4 regions of the Lysinibacillus sp. 10T31 genome follow, and region 1 is predicted to be linked to each of the others. Evidence: riboswitches for the same ligand, from Rfam matches in the RefSeq annotation. Region 1 holds a riboswitch; each other region holds the start of a gene.
The links. A riboswitch is a leader RNA that binds a small molecule or an ion and turns the genes downstream of it on or off. The one in region 1 is predicted to bind S-adenosylmethionine.
Positions count from the first base shown of each region.

Region 2: another riboswitch for S-adenosylmethionine. It lies ahead of AC1DCY_RS01185 (cyclase family protein); the one in region 1 lies ahead of metA (homoserine O-acetyltransferase MetA).
Region 3: another riboswitch for S-adenosylmethionine. It lies ahead of AC1DCY_RS18415 (Na+/H+ antiporter NhaC family protein); the one in region 1 lies ahead of metA (homoserine O-acetyltransferase MetA).
Region 4: another riboswitch for S-adenosylmethionine. It lies ahead of AC1DCY_RS05260 (methionine ABC transporter ATP-binding protein); the one in region 1 lies ahead of metA (homoserine O-acetyltransferase MetA).

Region 1 covers NZ_JBFTHS010000005.1:55,257-59,483, reverse strand. The annotation lists gene AC1DCY_RS04420 (GerAB/ArcD/ProY family transporter) at 1-1,069, shown strand, start outside; gene metA (homoserine O-acetyltransferase MetA) at 1,147-2,082, opposite strand; SAM riboswitch class I at 2,226-2,336, opposite strand; gene AC1DCY_RS04410 (hypothetical protein) at 2,567-3,130, opposite strand; gene AC1DCY_RS04405 (hypothetical protein) at 3,281-3,460, opposite strand; gene AC1DCY_RS04400 (YjcZ family sporulation protein) at 3,763-3,882, shown strand; gene AC1DCY_RS04395 (hypothetical protein) at 4,086-4,227, opposite strand, start outside.
Region 2 covers NZ_JBFTHS010000001.1:216,850-221,076, forward strand. The annotation lists gene AC1DCY_RS01175 (MFS transporter) at 1-1,159, shown strand, start outside; gene AC1DCY_RS01180 (YuzC family spore coat inner layer protein) at 1,451-1,861, shown strand; SAM riboswitch class I at 2,008-2,113, shown strand; gene AC1DCY_RS01185 (cyclase family protein) at 2,211-2,948, shown strand; gene AC1DCY_RS01190 (DedA family protein) at 3,522-4,124, opposite strand.
Region 3 covers NZ_JBFTHS010000033.1:43,873-48,099, reverse strand. The annotation lists gene AC1DCY_RS18415 (Na+/H+ antiporter NhaC family protein) at 157-1,437, opposite strand; SAM riboswitch class I at 1,546-1,652, opposite strand; gene AC1DCY_RS18410 (hypothetical protein) at 1,885-2,232, opposite strand; gene AC1DCY_RS18405 (fluoride efflux transporter FluC) at 2,263-2,592, opposite strand; gene crcB (fluoride efflux transporter CrcB) at 2,589-2,951, opposite strand.
Region 4 covers NZ_JBFTHS010000006.1:78,518-82,744, forward strand. The annotation lists gene AC1DCY_RS05250 (MetQ/NlpA family ABC transporter substrate-binding protein) at 4-852, opposite strand; gene AC1DCY_RS05255 (methionine ABC transporter permease) at 938-1,606, opposite strand; gene AC1DCY_RS05260 (methionine ABC transporter ATP-binding protein) at 1,596-2,624, opposite strand; SAM riboswitch class I at 2,821-2,925, opposite strand; gene AC1DCY_RS05265 (thioredoxin family protein) at 2,990-3,292, opposite strand; gene AC1DCY_RS05270 (toprim domain-containing protein) at 3,309-3,650, opposite strand; gene gcvH (glycine cleavage system protein GcvH) at 3,837-4,217, opposite strand.

The DNA.
Region 1 (4,227 bases):
CGGAATGATTATCCTTGGACTTTCACAAATTGTTCATCCTAATATCATTCATTCAGATATTTACAATAGAGAAACCTGGCCTATTTTTTCCTTTATTTTCGCAATCTTATTACCATTAGTTTTACTACTTGTCGCGAAAATCCGCAAAATTAACGGTAATCCAGGAAATAATACTTGTAGTACACAAAATGAAAGCGGTAGTAATAACGGAAATGCTACACAAGGTGCAGGTAGCAATAATAACGATAGTTCTACTCAGAGTGATAGTAGCAGTAATGGCGGAAATGCTTCTCAAAATGCAAGTAATAGTAATAACGATAATTCTACTCAAAGTGATAGTAATAGCAATGCCGGTAATACTTCTCAAAATGCAAGTACTAGTAATAACGATAGTTCTACTCAGAGTGATAGTAGCAGTAATGGCGGAAATGCTTCTCAAAATGCAAATAATAGTAATAACAATAATTGTTCTCAAAATGAAAGTAGCAGCAATTCCGGCAATACTTCTCAAAGTACAAGTAGTAGTTATAACGATAATTCTTCACAGAGTGAAAGTAGTAGCAATGCCGGTAATACTTCTCAAAATGTAAGTAATAGTAATAACGATAGTTTTACTCAAAATGAAAGTAGAGATAATACCGGAAATGCTTCTCAAAGTACAAGTAGTAGTAATAACGATAATTCTACTCAAAGTGACAGTAGTAGCAATGCCGGTAATACTTCTCAAAATGCAAGTAATAGTAATAACAATAATTGTACTCAAAATGAAAGTAGCAACAATGCCGGAAATACTTCTCAAAATGAAAGTAATAGTAATTACAATAACTCTACTCAAAATGAAAATAGCAACATTAATGATAACTCTACTCAAAATGAAAGTAACAACATTAACGATAACTCTACTCAAAATGAAAGTAACAACAATGCCGGAAATGCTTCTCAAAGTAAAAGTACTAGTAATAACGATAATTCTACTCAGAGTGATAATAACAGCAATACTACACAAAATGATAGCGATTCCGGCAATACTCCAAACATTGATAAAAATAAAAATTCATCAGAAAATTAACAGCATAATGGCTTAAAAAAAGATGACCCTGAAAAATCAAGGTCATCATTTTTCTTTATAAATGTTATTAAGCAGTTTTAAATATGATATTCAATTTGATCAACGAAATCCCATTCGTATGGTGTTTCTTGGTAAACATAGTAGTTCAACCAATTCGAGAATAATAAATGTGTATGGGCACGCCACGTATTTATCGGTTCATTTGCTGGATTATCATGTGGGAAGTAATTGACTGGTACCTCAATATCTAATCCTTTCGCAACATCACGACTATACTCATCAGCTAAAGTAGTCGCATCATATTCCAGATGGCCAGTAATCATAATGTTTTTATTATCCTTAGATTGCACTATGAAAACACCAGCATCTTCTGAAAAAGATAGTAATCGTAAATCAGGATGGTTAAGTACTTCATCAATTGATACGGATGTATAACGTGAATGTGGTGCTGTAAATGAATCGCTAAAGCCACGTACTAAATCCACTGTTAAATCCGTAATGACATGAGAATATACACCTGAGCATTTAGCTGGAAGCGCAACTTTACCGATACCGTAATGATGGTATAACGCTGCCTGAGCACCCCAACATATATGTAAAACAGATGTTACGTTTGCCTTGGACCAATCCATAATTTCTGAAATTTCCTGCCAGTAGTTTACGTCTTCAAATGCCATTTTCTCTACTGGTGCACCCGTAATAATCATGCCGTCATAGCGGCGATGACGAATTTGATTGAAGGTCGTGTAAAATAACTGTAAATGTGATTTACTAACATTTTTCGATTCATGCGTAGCTGTATTTAAAAAGGTAATATTTACTTGTAACGGTGTATTACCTAATAAACGTAGTAATTGCAGCTCCGTTTTTTCTTTTTCCGGCATTAAATTAAAAATTAATATATTTAACGGACGGATTTGTTGTGTTTTTGCTCTATCCTCTTCCATTACGAAGATTTTTTCCTCACGTAAATGTTCTCCAGCTGGTAAGTTTTTCGGAATATTAATTGGCATCTTGCATTCCCCTCTCTTTTGTTTCTCTCTGTTAAAATCAATCAATGCACGGGCCCTGTGTAAAGCTCAAATATCAAACGATAAAATTAAAAAATCCCCCTCATTCCATATGAGATAGAATGAGAAGGATTTTTCCACGTTCACTCTTATCTCTCAAAGGACAAATCCTTTGCTGGAATTAGCACCTTTCTAACTTTTGTTAGAGGTTGCTGAAGCGTCATCGGGCCAAATCCCTCAACTTCTCATGATAAGATTATTTAATTAAAAAGAATTGTAACATGAACAATTAAGAATATCAATAATACATAGAATATTTTGTTATTAATCATGCATGTCATTATGTTTGGGAGTAATACATTTACTTGTTAGTTTATTCCACTTCTTATAAAGTCTATGTAATTTTGATTATAACTCATACTTCTGAAAAAAAGAAGTGTATAGCATTTACAAATAAAAAAGCCACCTATCAAAAGAGAGTACCCTGTCATTCTTCAATTCCTTTTGCTCTAATGTCAATCATCTTTAATGCAATATCAGAAGCTAAAACTGTATTAGCCTTAATAATTTCTAAGTCATAATCATTAGGTTCATCTATATACTTTTTAAGTGCTTGAAACCTTATATCTTGGTATTTTTTCAGTTCCTCAAATAGGTATGCAATCTTTTTATCTCCTTCAGTAATAGTATTTAATTTGATACTATTCATACTTTCTTCAACTGATTCACCAGTTTCGAGTAACTCTTTCATTTGATAATCCTCTAATGGTAAATTGGAAGTGCCTAACAAATATTCAATCAAGTTTTCTTGATGCTCAACCAAGATGATATTGAAATCTTTCATAATTATATCAACTTCTGCACTTAAATCATTTTTAGGTTGTGGGTCAATAACCTCTTCTTCCATTTCTTTTTGTGCTACTTCAATTTTCTCATTAGGTTCAGTTTCTGATACATTATTAACATCACCCTTCACAGATTCATCCTTAACACATGCTGATAGAATCATTATAATTCCAATAATTAGAGATAACCATTTAATTTTCCTCACTTCACAACACTCCTATTTTCACTAGTTACAGTTATATATTACCAATGATATAATTGTAAGGGAATACCTATTTTTTATAGACGTGTGAAAATTGATTTATTTAAGAAGTAATATTACAAACAAAAAAGGCGTACCCAAAAGTACACCCTACTAATTATTCTTTTTAATATAATTAACGAACATGTCCACTATCATATCTTCTATATTCTTTCTATTCTCTTCTGCTTCCTTTAATTCTCCTTCTGTTACAGGCGTTTTGTAAACAATCTCCTTTACTGTTGGAATGATTTTAACTTTGCTATCTCCGAACTGCTTCATTTTCTTACTCATCAACACGCCTCATTTCTTAACCTAAAATTACCTATTTATGATATTTATGAGAGAACTAATTGAAGAATGACAACTAAGAATTGAATTAGGTTTATGGGCGTGTGAAAATTGATATGGTAGCGTACAAAATAATAAAAGCCACACCTATTGGATGTGACCTTTTGTTAGCATCTAACATTATGTTCTTGATAACGTATCCTATTTTTATTATTAAATCTTTTTCAAAGGAACGCCTAAGATAAATATCGCAATCCCTTTTGAAAACTATACATATTATAGATTATAGAAAGGAGGGATATTTTATGGGATACTGCGGAGAAATTCGCGAAGAGCGTCGCGAAAGAAACCCATTCGCTTTAATCGTTGTTCTATTCATTCTTCTGATTATTGTCGGCACTAGTTTTATGAATAGATGTTATTAATACCCAATACCGCCATTACCGCATATAATGCTCATAACTATTGTAAGGTAATACCAGTTTAACCTTACACCTCCAAATCATTATTAAGGGTCACTATCCTCCGGGTGATCCTTTTAAATTTTCCTCTTTCAATTTCATACTCAACCGCCTAAGGCATAATAAAAAGCCACACCTTGTTAGATGTGACCTTTATGTATTAATAATTATATGCGAATATATACCTTACCATCTAAATCTACAGACACTGATGCAATCTTTAACGATTTTCCATCTACAAATATATTCCTTGTTTGAATGATTAATTGAATTGTTTCATACGGTAATTTATATTCTTTACTATTATAG
Region 2 (4,227 bases), on a different contig from region 1:
CAAACTAACATTACTCGCACTTGCAATCAGTGCATTTGGTATCGGCTCTACAGAATTTATAAGCGTCGGATTACTTCCATTAATTACAAAAGATTTTGATATAACATTAAGTACTGCAGGCTTAACCGTATCCATATATGCACTAGGTGTAACTATTGGTGCACCACTTTTAACAGCATTAACATCGCGCCTTAGTCGCAAAAATGTGTTACTGCTCGTTATGGTGCTATTTATTATCGGTAATTTACTTGCAGCCTTAGCGCCCTCATTCTCATTACTACTAACTGGGCGTGTTATATCAGCATTGGCACATGGTGTGTTTATGTCCATTGCCTCTGTGATAGCTGCAGATGTTGTGGCACCTAATAAACGAGCAAGTGCAATAGCTTTTATGTTTACAGGACTAACATTAGCAACTGTGACTGGTGTCCCACTAGGAACTTTTATTGGACAAGTAACCGATTGGCGAATGTCGTTTATTTTCATAGTTATCATAGGTATTATTGGATTAATTAGTAATGCCCTGCTTGTGCCAAGTCACTTAGCGAAAGGCAATCCAATATCCATTCGAGATATTGGTAAAGTATTAGGGAATATTCGAATGTTATTAATCCTCTTTATTACTGCAATTGGGTATGGTGGCGCATTCGTTGTATACACCTATGTTTCTCCTATTTTAGAGCAGTATATGGGCTACTCACCGAAGGCAATTGTCGTGATTTTAGTTGTGTATGGTATTTGTGTTGCCATCGGTAATACATTAGGTGGTCGTTTTGCGAATAATAACCCTTTACGTTCTATCTTTATTATCTTTATAGGCTTAGCATTGGCACTACTCGGCATCAACTTCTTTTTAGAATCATCAATCGTTGGATTAATAATGGTCTTTATGATGGGGCTATTTATGTTTATGAATGTACCGGGATTACAGCTTTATGCCGTTCAGCTTTCAGAAAAATATATACCATCAGCTATTTCAATGGCTTCAGCATTAAATATTTCGGCCTTTAACATTGGTATTTTTCTAGGATCATACATTGGAGGAATCATCGTTCGCCACCAATCATTAGCTCATACTCCTATATACGGATTCTGTATGGTGATGATTGCCGCAGCGACTACGTTCCTATGGTTAATCTTTGATAGAAACAAACAATAACCTTTGTGAATGTGTGGATTACCGTTCCCGACTATTGCTTTCACTACAAAAGTCATTTGTTCATGTTAATGAAGTGACCGGTCGGAACGGAAATCAACTCCACGTTATTGCGATGAATTCATTTTTATATAATTACTTTGTAGATTTATCGGAACAATTTTAGCTTTTATCGGAATCTTTTCTCGTTTTATCGGAACAATTTCAGTTTTTATCGGACGACTCCACCATTAACACCTAAAGTCTTTGTTGTACATAATATAAGGTATCAGCTATAGGATAGGAGGAATTTAGTTGCATTACAATCCTTATCCATATTTTGTCTATCCTAATTATTATCCGGCATGGGTAATGGCGAATCAACCAACAATTCAACACCCTTCTAGCCATCTAGCAATGCCGACAAACCCAACGAATAGAAGTCCATTTCCGATTGTCAATACAAAGAAATTGAAGACTTCCGCGAATCGGATCAAGGTTATTATGCAGCAAGCACAATTACTTACGGATAGAATTGATGAATCAGAGCAATTTGCGCATGATCTTATGAACGCAGCACAACAATCAAATAAAACGGAAGTTGAAAAGTTAATTACGTCAACAGGCATTACTATAAAATTCGAAACTACCTATACACCAGATGGATTTCGTATAACATTTACTGAAAGTAGCTGTTGTAAGCTAACACTAATTTTGGGTTGGTGAAGAGTTGGTCCTTTGAAGAGGGCCTCTTTTTTGTTTTTAGTATCTTTATGAATTTTAACCTTGTATCCCTATCGAACTTGTAAACTATAAATAAATATGCTAAAGTGTTTGTAATCGTTGTTTCTGAAAATTCTTATATTGTTTTTTTCTTATCAAGAGAGACGGAGGGATTGGCCCTATGAAGTCTCAGCAACCAGCCTATAGGTATGGTGCTAATTCCAATTGGCAAAATTCAGCCTTGAGAGATGAGAAGACTTACTTAGTTGCTTTGCACAAGAGTCCTCTTCTTCAAGGAGGACTCTTTTTTATTGTTGTAATCAAAATAATTAAAAGAAAGCAGGGAAATATTATGGCAAATGAACTTTTACAAGCAATTCAACTATTGAAAACGAAAGAATGGGTAGATTTAACACATACATTTGGTCCAAATTCTCCACATTTCTTTATGTTTGATGATGCAAAATTTGAAACATTATTTTCGCATGATGATGGCTTCTTTGCACAGCAATTCACTTTCCCAGGGCAATACGGAACCCATATCGACCCACCTATCCATTTTGTGCGAGATACACGCTATTTAGAGGAATTGGAGCTAAAAGAACTAGTGCTACCACTAATTGTTATTGATAAATCGAAGGAAGCCGAAGTTAATAACGACTTCACGTTAAGTGTTCAAGATATTCTTAACTTTGAAGCTGAATATGGAGAAATTGAAGCAGGTACCTTTGTTGCGCTACGTACCGATTGGAGTAAACGTTGGCCAGATAAAGAGACTTTCAGCAACAAAGACGCTGATGGCAATAATCACATTCCTGGCTGGGGATTAGAAGCATTACAATTTTTATTCAACGAACGAAAAGTAAGTGCTATTGGCCACGAAACTTTTGATACGGATTCAGCAGCAGATTTTCGTAAAAATGGTAAGCTAGACGGCGAATATTTTGTGCTAGAGCAAGATACTTACCAAATTGAGCTTATGACAAATTTAGATAAGCTACCTTCAAAAGGGGCCGTTATATTCAATATTGTGCCGAAGCCTGAAAAAGCATCTGGATTCCCTGTCCGCTCATTTGCAATATTACCTTAATATAGGATTAGGCACGATTTGAAATGTATACGTACACCACTTTGTTTTTCATAGAGCTGTATGGTAATTCAATCGACAGATTCTGCCATATAGCATTTTATGATGAGCATCTAATCTTGTTTTACTCGAGTAAATCTATGTGGTGAGGATTTCCTAGTATAGTATTTTAACCATAGCTATAATTACTATTTTTGTTTCGCTTGTCGACTCATTCTATGATGAGGAACTGTTGATTTTCGCGGAGAGTGGCGACTCCTGCGGGATGAGCTTGCGCTGAAAGCCCCGCAGGAACGAAGTGACGAGGGAAATAATCAATTATGCCTTGGCATAATTGCGTCCGGAATCGGCTTTGTGCTTGCACAAAGAACTCCTTTTCGATTCTGTGACATCCGCCGGAGGCTTTAACTTCTTTAAGCAGGTGTTTGGACACCCGCTTAAAGAAGTTGAAGCCAAGCCCGCGGAAAGCGCCAGCTCGGAGTGAAAATCAACCTTTGTTTTTTGATACACTTTAATTTTTAAATTATTCTCAATAAAGAAAGGTCTGATTCAATAAATATTGAACCAGACCTTTCTTTATAAATTATTTGATGAATTCTTTCTTTTGAAAACAAAATAAACGACCAACATAATTATGATGAACAATATTATAAGATAAATACTGTAGCGGGAAAAATATAACCCAACATAATGCCATTTCTCTCCAAGTACCTTCCCTAAAGTAATAAAAGTAAATGTCCATATAGTTGCTCCCGTATAAGCAAAGAATGCAAATTTTTTATAAGGATAATTATTAATAGCTGCAATATATGCAGTAAGATGACGTACACCAGGAATAAAAAACCCTATTAATAATAATATTGGTCCAATTTTATCAAATAATTTTTTAGTAAAATCAATTTTCTGTTCAGTAATATGGATTTTAGAACCGTATTTATGCAATAAAGGTAACCCGAATTTATAGCCTATATAGTAGCTCAAGGTAATTCCCCCAGCTGCACCTATCATAGCGCTGATTAAAGCTGGAATATGTGCAAGAGTTTCACGATATACGCTATACCCTACATATGTCAAAAATATTTCATCAGGAAGTGGCAGCCCGACAATTCCTCCTACTAGGATAAGAATGATGCCAAAATATCCATAATGTTCAATAAGAGATTGCACGTGATGCGCCATAAATCCATCCCACCTAAAGCGTAATAATTTTTAATAGTTAGCTTTATAATAACTCAAAGGAGACAACATTATGAGTATTATGAATTTAATACAATTTTCTCCA
Region 3 (4,227 bases), on a different contig from region 1:
CCGTATACGGCGGTACAAATCAGATAATTAACGCAGTTGTTCATAGCTTGATTGCAGACTTGCCTCAAATAGAAAAATCCAATCGTTTTGATTAATCTTTTTTCAAAACAATTGGATTATTTTAATGTAAAATCAATTTTTTTAAAGTGATAAAGTTCAGGCTGCCTTTTTTGCCGGGTATCCGATGAGGATAGCGATGATTCCGCAAATTCCTATAAGGACTGGATAGAAAGAGTATTGCAGCATGCTCACAGGTGATATTCCGGCTACACTTGCGGCTGCCAGGAATTGGGCTCCGTATGGTAGAAGGCCTTGGATCGTACAGGAGAAAATATCTAATATACTTGCGGACTTTTTCGGCTCAATCCCATACTGTTCAGCAATATTTTTTGCAAGCGGACCAGCAATTAAAATAGCAATCGTATTATTAGCCGTAGATAAATTTGTTAAGCCCACTAGGCCGGCAATGCCAAATTCAGCACCTTTTTTCGATTTAATCCTTTTTGTTGCAAGGTGAAGAAGAAAGTCAATCCCTCCGTTAAACTTAATAACCTCCACCATTCCAGCTATTAGTATCGCAAGAAATGCCATTTCATACATGCCTGACATTCCTTCGCCGATCTTTTGAAAAAGGCTCATTAAATTATAGCTGCCATCCGCTAAGCCAACAGCCCCGGCGAGAACAATCCCAGATACCAGAACAAGGAAAACATTCATTCCAGCTAACGCTAAAATAATAACCAAAACATAGGGAACAATTTTTATCCAACTATAGCTTAAATGTTCCACTTGTGCCGTCTCACCCATTGTGATAATCCCTAAAATAATGCTCGTTACAATAGCTGCCGGCAACACAATCCAAAAATTCACCTTAAATTTATCTTTCATTTGTGCACCTTGTGAACGAACGGCAGTAATTGTTGTATCTGAAATAAAGGATAAATTATCGCCAAACATCGAACCGCCAACAATCGCTGCCATTACTAAAGCCATGGAAAGTTCGATATGCTCGCTTATCCCAACTCCAATTGGCGCCAGTGCAACAATCGTTCCTACCGATGTACCCATCGATAGGGAGATAAAGCAGGCAATGATGAACAAGCCTACGACAAGCAGGTTTGGTGGTACGACCGATAAAGCAAAGTTTACAGTGGAGTCCACTGCCCCCATGCCTTTTGCTACCGCTGAAAAGGCACCAGCCAAGAGAAAAYTAATAACCATCAGCATAACATTTAAATTTCCTGCGCCTTTGCAAAAAATATCAACCTTTTGCGTAAACGATTCTTTTCGATTCATCGCCAAAGCCACAGCGCCTGAAATGGTAATGGCTACAATGACAGGGAAGGCGTAAAAATCACCTGTAATAACCCCTGAGCCAATAAATAAAATCAAAAAAACAACAAATGGGATCAACGCCCATGGATTCTCTTTCTTCATGTCTACCTCCAAAAAATAAAATTGGACACGTCTTTTGTCCATTCTTTTTTACGAAAAAAGGCCTCTTCTTGTAACAACAAGAAGAGGCCTTATATCTATAAAACACTCCTCTTATCTATCAAGCCTTTGCCTGCTGGATTTGGCACAGTAACTTAATCATAAGTTCCGCTGCCGAGATATCATCGGGCCAGTCCCTCCATCTCTCTTGATAAGAAGCAAATATATTATTTTTTTTCACAATAATAAATATTATAATAAAAAATCAATATTTGCAACATATTTTTAATTAAAGCTATATTCTGAAATATTTAAGAAGGAATTTGAACAAGTAACAGGGGATAGTGAACTGCGATTTTTTGTACTGCTGTGGAAATTTGGTGTAACAATTGAAGGGGACTTAAAAGAAGTAAATATAAAAGAAGGCGCCCTTGAGAGATCGAGAGGCGCCTAAAACATTTGGGGTAAAAATTCATTCATAAAGCGTTGATTTTTCCGTAGCCATATTTTTAAAATCATACGATGTGTTAGGAGGCGTTGTCTTTTATGTGGTCTAGCCTTTGCCTCTATTAAACTTTTTAGTAGAATACATGTTTCTGTAGCAAATGCTTGAGGGTCAACGAGGACATCAAGTTTATAATCAATTAACTGAGCTGCTTGAACCTTTGCAAGCAATTGTGCAAAGCGTGTATTCATTTCCGGAAAGTTTTCTTCTAGTTCTAGGTCGATTAAAGTGTATAGTGTTTGTTCAATTTCAGCTTCGAGCGCTTCTAATTGTTCAATGGATGGCTGTGTCAAAAAATCACCTCTAGTTTCTCATAAATGCTGCTACCCAAGGAAAAAGCCAAGTGTCGCGAAAAGTAAACCGAATAAAACTGTAGTGCCTATATAAATAATTGCTTGTCTCCATTTTTTCTGCTCAAAGAGCTGCAAACATTCAAAACCAAATGTTGAAAAAGTCGTATAGGCTCCTAAAAAACCAAGCCCTATAAAATGCCAAATCCAATCAGTTGGATGTAATGCAAATAGAAAGCCAAGCGCAAAAGAACCCGTTATATTAATAAAAAATGTTGCCCATGGGTATGTATGGACAATCAATTTTCCTAGATAAAATCTTGTTAGTGCACCCAAAAAGCCACCGATGCCAATAATTATCATACGATGCGCCCCTTTGCTACCTTAAATCCTAGCCATGCAGAAGCTAAACCGCCAAAAACACTCCCTAAAATATAAAGAACCGCTTGTAGCCATTTACTATCCTGCAAAAGTAATAGCGTCTCTAAAGAGAATGTCGAAAAGGTTGTAAAGGCACCAAAAAAGCCAGTACCAATTCCTAAAATTATAGGCGTACGCTTTGTAAACGTTGTAAATAGCCATGCTAAACAAAAGCAACCAATTATGTTTATGCAAAGTGTCGCAAATGGAAAACCACCGTTATTTGAAAGTGCCAGACCAAGGCTATATCGACAGATGGCACCCAAAAATCCGCCAATTCCAACAGCTAAAAATGATTTCAATGTAAAGACTCCTAACTAAAATGTCTATATTGAAAAGTGTATCATGAGATACCCACTTTAGATATATTTCTATAGTTCTATGGATTCAAATATATCAAAGAGTGCTCAAATTTAAAATGACATGATTTTTTTATTATATCTTATACCGTTTTACCAGCTTTGGTTCAAATGTTTTCGTTCTATAGTTTATTTTGATTTCTTGAATATTATTTTATTATATCGGCTGCTAAGATTCTTATATTTCCTGCCAAAATACTTCGTAGTTGATGTCCCTATATCATCTCTTAATATGTATATAACTAACAAGGAGGCATTAATCTCAGTAGTTCTGATCGAGAAACTCTTTAGTATTCAAATACTATTACACCGCCGACTGAAAATCCGATAACGGTTACTCCATTGACGGAAAACCCGCTAACGGATTAACCGTCACTACTAATTAATAATTAATTACTAAATAATAAATTACTAAATAATAATAATAATTATAATAGACCTGATGCCTTGAAAAGCACACTGTAAAATTCAAAACAGTAAACGATGTTTCAGTTTGGCGTTCGTGTCTCTTATATTCAACTTGCACTGATGGATGTTGGAGTGAGCAAAGGTGGACGTCATTTTCACAAAACTCGCAGGAGTTAGCTATTCTTTGATTTTATTGGGAAGATGGGCGATAAATTAAAAATGTTGGGTGATAAATTAAAGTTGGTAGATAAATTAAAAAAGTTGGGTGATAAATAAAACAAGTTGGTAGATAAATTTAAAAAGGTGGTAGATAAATTTAAAAAGTTGAGCGATAAATTAAAGTTAGGCGATAAATTTAAAAATTAGGGCGATAAACCTTGAAATTGTTCCGATAAATCAATAAATTGTTCCGATAAACCATAGGATTGTTCCGATAAATCCAAAAAATGTTCCGATAAATTGATTTGGACCCTATCAAACTAGCTTTGTTCGATAGGGTCTTCCAGCAATGATTCAATAACATGTTTTAATTGAAAAATAGAAGCATGTTGACTTTCGCTCTTCTTGTAAATAAAGACAGTTTCTATTATTTTGTTTAACTGCGTTGGAGTAGTAATAAAGATCAATTAGTTAACACAGCAATCGTATTGTCTATTTGTAGGAATCAAGGATACTACTTACCGATTTTATTTCCTTCAATGTAAATGGAACTTGATTCTTTTTAATCACTCTGCAATCGCACTTGAATACATACAGCCTCTATTAAACACAAGTAGTGTAACAAGCGAACGTGTTTCTGCTGTTGCAAACA
Region 4 (4,227 bases), on a different contig from region 1:
TAATTATTTAACTGGTACAACTGAGCCTTTCCACTCTTCAATAATGAAGTCTTGGATTTCTTTAGATTTTAATACTTCTACTAATTTTTTAATTTCTGGTTTTGTTTCATCACCGGCACGTACAGCGATAATGTTTACATATGGAGATTCTTTATCTTCAAGAGAAATTGCATCTTTCATTGGATTTAAGCCGTTATCGATTGCAAAGTTCGAGTTGATCAGAACCGCATCACCTTCATTATTTTCGTACATTTGTACAAGCATTTCAGGTGCTGTATTTGCATCGAATTTAAGTTTTTTAGGATTTTCTGCGATATCTTTTATTTCTGCTGCTGTTTTATCAACACCATCTTTTAATTTAATTAAGCCCTTAGCTTCTAACAATGAAAGCATACGACCGTGGTCTGCAACTGAGCTAGAAAGTAAAATTGTTGCACCCTCTGGAAGATCCTCAAGAGATTTATATTTTTTAGAGTAAATTCCGATTGGTTCAATGTGAATAGCACCAGCATTTACAAAGTCATAGCCATTTTCTTTCATGCTAAGCTCTAAGAAAGGTAGATGTTGGAAATAGTTTGCATCAAGTTCGCCAGATTCTAAATCTTTGTTTGGTAATACATAGTCTTGATATGTTTCAATTTTAAGATCGATGCCTTCTTTAGCTAAAATTGGTTTTGCTTTTTCCAGAATAACAGCATGTGGTGTATTTGAAGCACCTACTGTTAACGTTGCTTTTTCTTTACTATTACTAGATGATGATCCTGAGCTTGTATCTTCTTTTTTACCAGCACCACAAGCGGCTAAAGCTAGTACTAATACTGATAAAAATAATCCAGCTAATAACTTCTTCATTTTATTACTCTCCCTTTTTTCTTAATTTAAATATGTTAGCGGTATAAAACCGAGATAACCTCTTAGATGTAGCGAAATGTTCTTTTTAGCGTTTATCTGTTTTGATCGTAATCATGTCGCCAATCCATTGGATAATAAATACAACTATTAAGATTAATATAGTCGCCATTAAAGTTACATCTGTGCGATTACGTTGGAAACCATCTAAGAATGCTAAGTTTCCTAGACCACCTGCACCGATAATACCTGCCATCGCAGTATAGCCGACAAGTGCTACAGCCGTTACAGTAATACCAGAAATAAGCGCTGGTAACGATTCTGGAATTAATACTTTCCAAATAATCGTTGACGTTTTAGCACCCATTGAACGAGCTGCTTCAATAACACCTTTATCAATTTCGCGTAAGGCAATTAATACCATTCGTGCATAGAATGGGGAAGCTCCAATAATTAAGGCTGGTAAAGCAGCATCTGCGCCACGAATTGTGCCAAGTAAAAATTTCGTAAATGGAATTAATAAGATAATCAATACGATAAATGGAATCGAACGGAAAATGTTAACGATTGATCCTGTTAAAAAGTTCACAATTTTATTGGCCCATAGTTGGTTGGGACTTGATAAAAATAATAAGATTCCAATCACTAATCCAAGTATAAATGTGATGACCGTAGAAATTGTTGTCATATACAATGTTTCATACGTAGCGTCCCACATTTTTTCCCAGTCGACATTCGGAAAAAGACTAGTTAGCATTTGCAATCACCTCCGTTTGTACTTCGACTGTATTTAAGTAGCTAAGTGCAGCAGCAACATTTGCCTCTGAGCCATCAATTTGCACAATAAGTGTACCGTACGCTCCATTTTTCGTTTGCGAAATATTACCATGTACAATACTTACTTCTACATCAAACTGTTTCACAAGATGTGAAATGACAGGCTGCTCTGTTTTTTCTCCTACAAAGATTAGCTTAACAAGTTGTCCATTAGGGTAATTTGCTTTAATTTGTGTCACAGTTTCCTGTGTTTCCTTCGTATCTGTAATTTGAGAAACAAATTTTTTCGTAATGGCTGCTTGTGGAGCTTGGAATACTTGTAATACTTCACCACGTTCTACAATTTCTCCAGCTTCCATAACCGCTACACGATGACAAATTTTACGAATAACGTGCATTTCATGTGTGATTAACACAATCGTTAGACCTAATCGTTCGTTAATATCGACAAGTAGATCAAGGATAGAATCTGTTGTCTCCGGATCGAGTGCGGATGTGGCCTCATCACATAACAATACCTCTGGATTATTAGCAAGTGCACGAGCGATACCTACACGTTGCTTTTGTCCCCCTGATAGTTGTGATGGATATGCTTCTGCGCGTCCTTCCAAGCCAACTAGTGTAATCAATTCTTTCACACGTGCTTCACGTTTTGCCTTTGGAACGCCTGCGATTTCTAGTGGGAAAGCGATGTTTTCTGCAACAGTTCTAGACCAAAGTAAATTGAAATGCTGGAAAATCATACTGACTTTTTGTCTAGCATCCCTGAGCTTCYGCCCCTTTATGGATGAAAATTCCTGATTGTTAACCGTCACCGTACCTGATGTAGGCTTTTCTAAACCGTTTAACAAGCGAATCATTGTACTTTTACCAGCGCCACTATAGCCGATAATGCCAAAAATTTCACCTTTATTAATAGAAAGATTGACGTCTTTGACTGCTGTTAATTCGCCATTCGCGGTTTTGTATTTCTTCGTAATATTTTGAAGATTGATCATAGCGAATTCTCCTTTTCTCATTTCATATCAATTATGCCTCGGTATAATTGCGTCCGGAGGCTTTAGGCCAACAAATGTTTATTGCGCGAAAGCGTAGCGACAGGTACAGGTGTTTGGAAACCCGCTGAAAGAATTAAAAAACCCCTTCACTTATAGACAAGTAGAAGGGGTCACGTAACTTATACGCTAAACCGTTCTCTCATCTGTCAAAGATAAATCTTTGGGTGATTTGGCACCTTTTCACAATTGTGATGGTTGCCGGGCTTCATAGGGCACTTCCCTCCGCCGCTCTTTATAAGAGTTCGATATATTTATTGTTTTTTTAATATATTTGTTACTTTACCATGCGATTAATATTCAGTCAATTAGTTTTTTAACAATTCGTATAAATATGGTACGGATTGAAAGGCATAAACCTTTTCTGTCACTTCTCCGCCTTCACATACGAGTAAACATGGTACACTTTCGATTTTATTATCATAAGCTATTTGCTCTATAAAATTTATATTCGCTTTACCAATCTTTAACTGTGGCAGCAATTGCTCAACAACCATCATCATTTTCGATGCAACTGCACACGTCCCACACATTGGCGTATATAAATAAAAGGCAGCCTTTTCACCGGATTGGACAGCCGCGTCCCACTGCTCTTTTGACCATTCTTCCATCTTTTTTCACGCAACCTTACAAAATATATTCATTATGGATTGAGAAATGTGCACGAAGCAATATCGTCGCTAACACTTTCCTCGGAGTTGTCTCAACTTCCTTATACGTTGGCATCGTACGTAAATGCTCAGCCTCTGGATAATGTCTGTCCATTAATGCCCTTAGCTTATTACCCGATGTATCTGCATCAAAAAATGTATAAAGCTCACAACCCTCATATGGATCGAGTAGCTCTTCTAATTGATGCACACCAATTGTACCATTTGTACAAAGTATTTTTACGTCTTCATTTAAAATAGGTTCGATTTGAAGTTTATCCGATCGGCCTTCGACAATTAAGCATTTTCCATCGAACATCACGCCACCCCCATTTAGACATATCCCTTATAATTCATTATATCAATAAACCTTGTCGTCGATACAGTTAGATACCTATTAATAAGGGAATATACTTGTATTTACCTTACCAGCTATAGTGGCAGGATGGTTGAAGATAATAAAAAACGTCGGTAGTTTCCGACGTTTTTCTATTTCAGGCTTGTCTTATTCAGCAATCATTTCTTCGTATTGCTCAGCTGTCATAAGCTTTTCAATTTCTGAAGCATCAGCAGGCTCTACAACGATCATCCATGCTTTTTCATATGGTGATTCGTTAACGAATTCTGGGCTATCTTCTAAATCTGCATTTACTTCAACTACTGTACCTGAGATTGGTGCGTATAATTCAGAAACTGTTTTAACAGATTCTACGCTACCGAATGGATCATCAGTTTTGATTTCGTCGCCAACTTGTGGAAGTTCAACGAAAACGATATCTCCAAGTTCAGCTTGTGCGAAATGAGAAATACCGATACGTACTTTACCATCTTCTACTTTTACCCATTCGTGCTCTTCAGAGTAACGTAAGTCTTTAGGTGTGCTCATGCAAAAAACC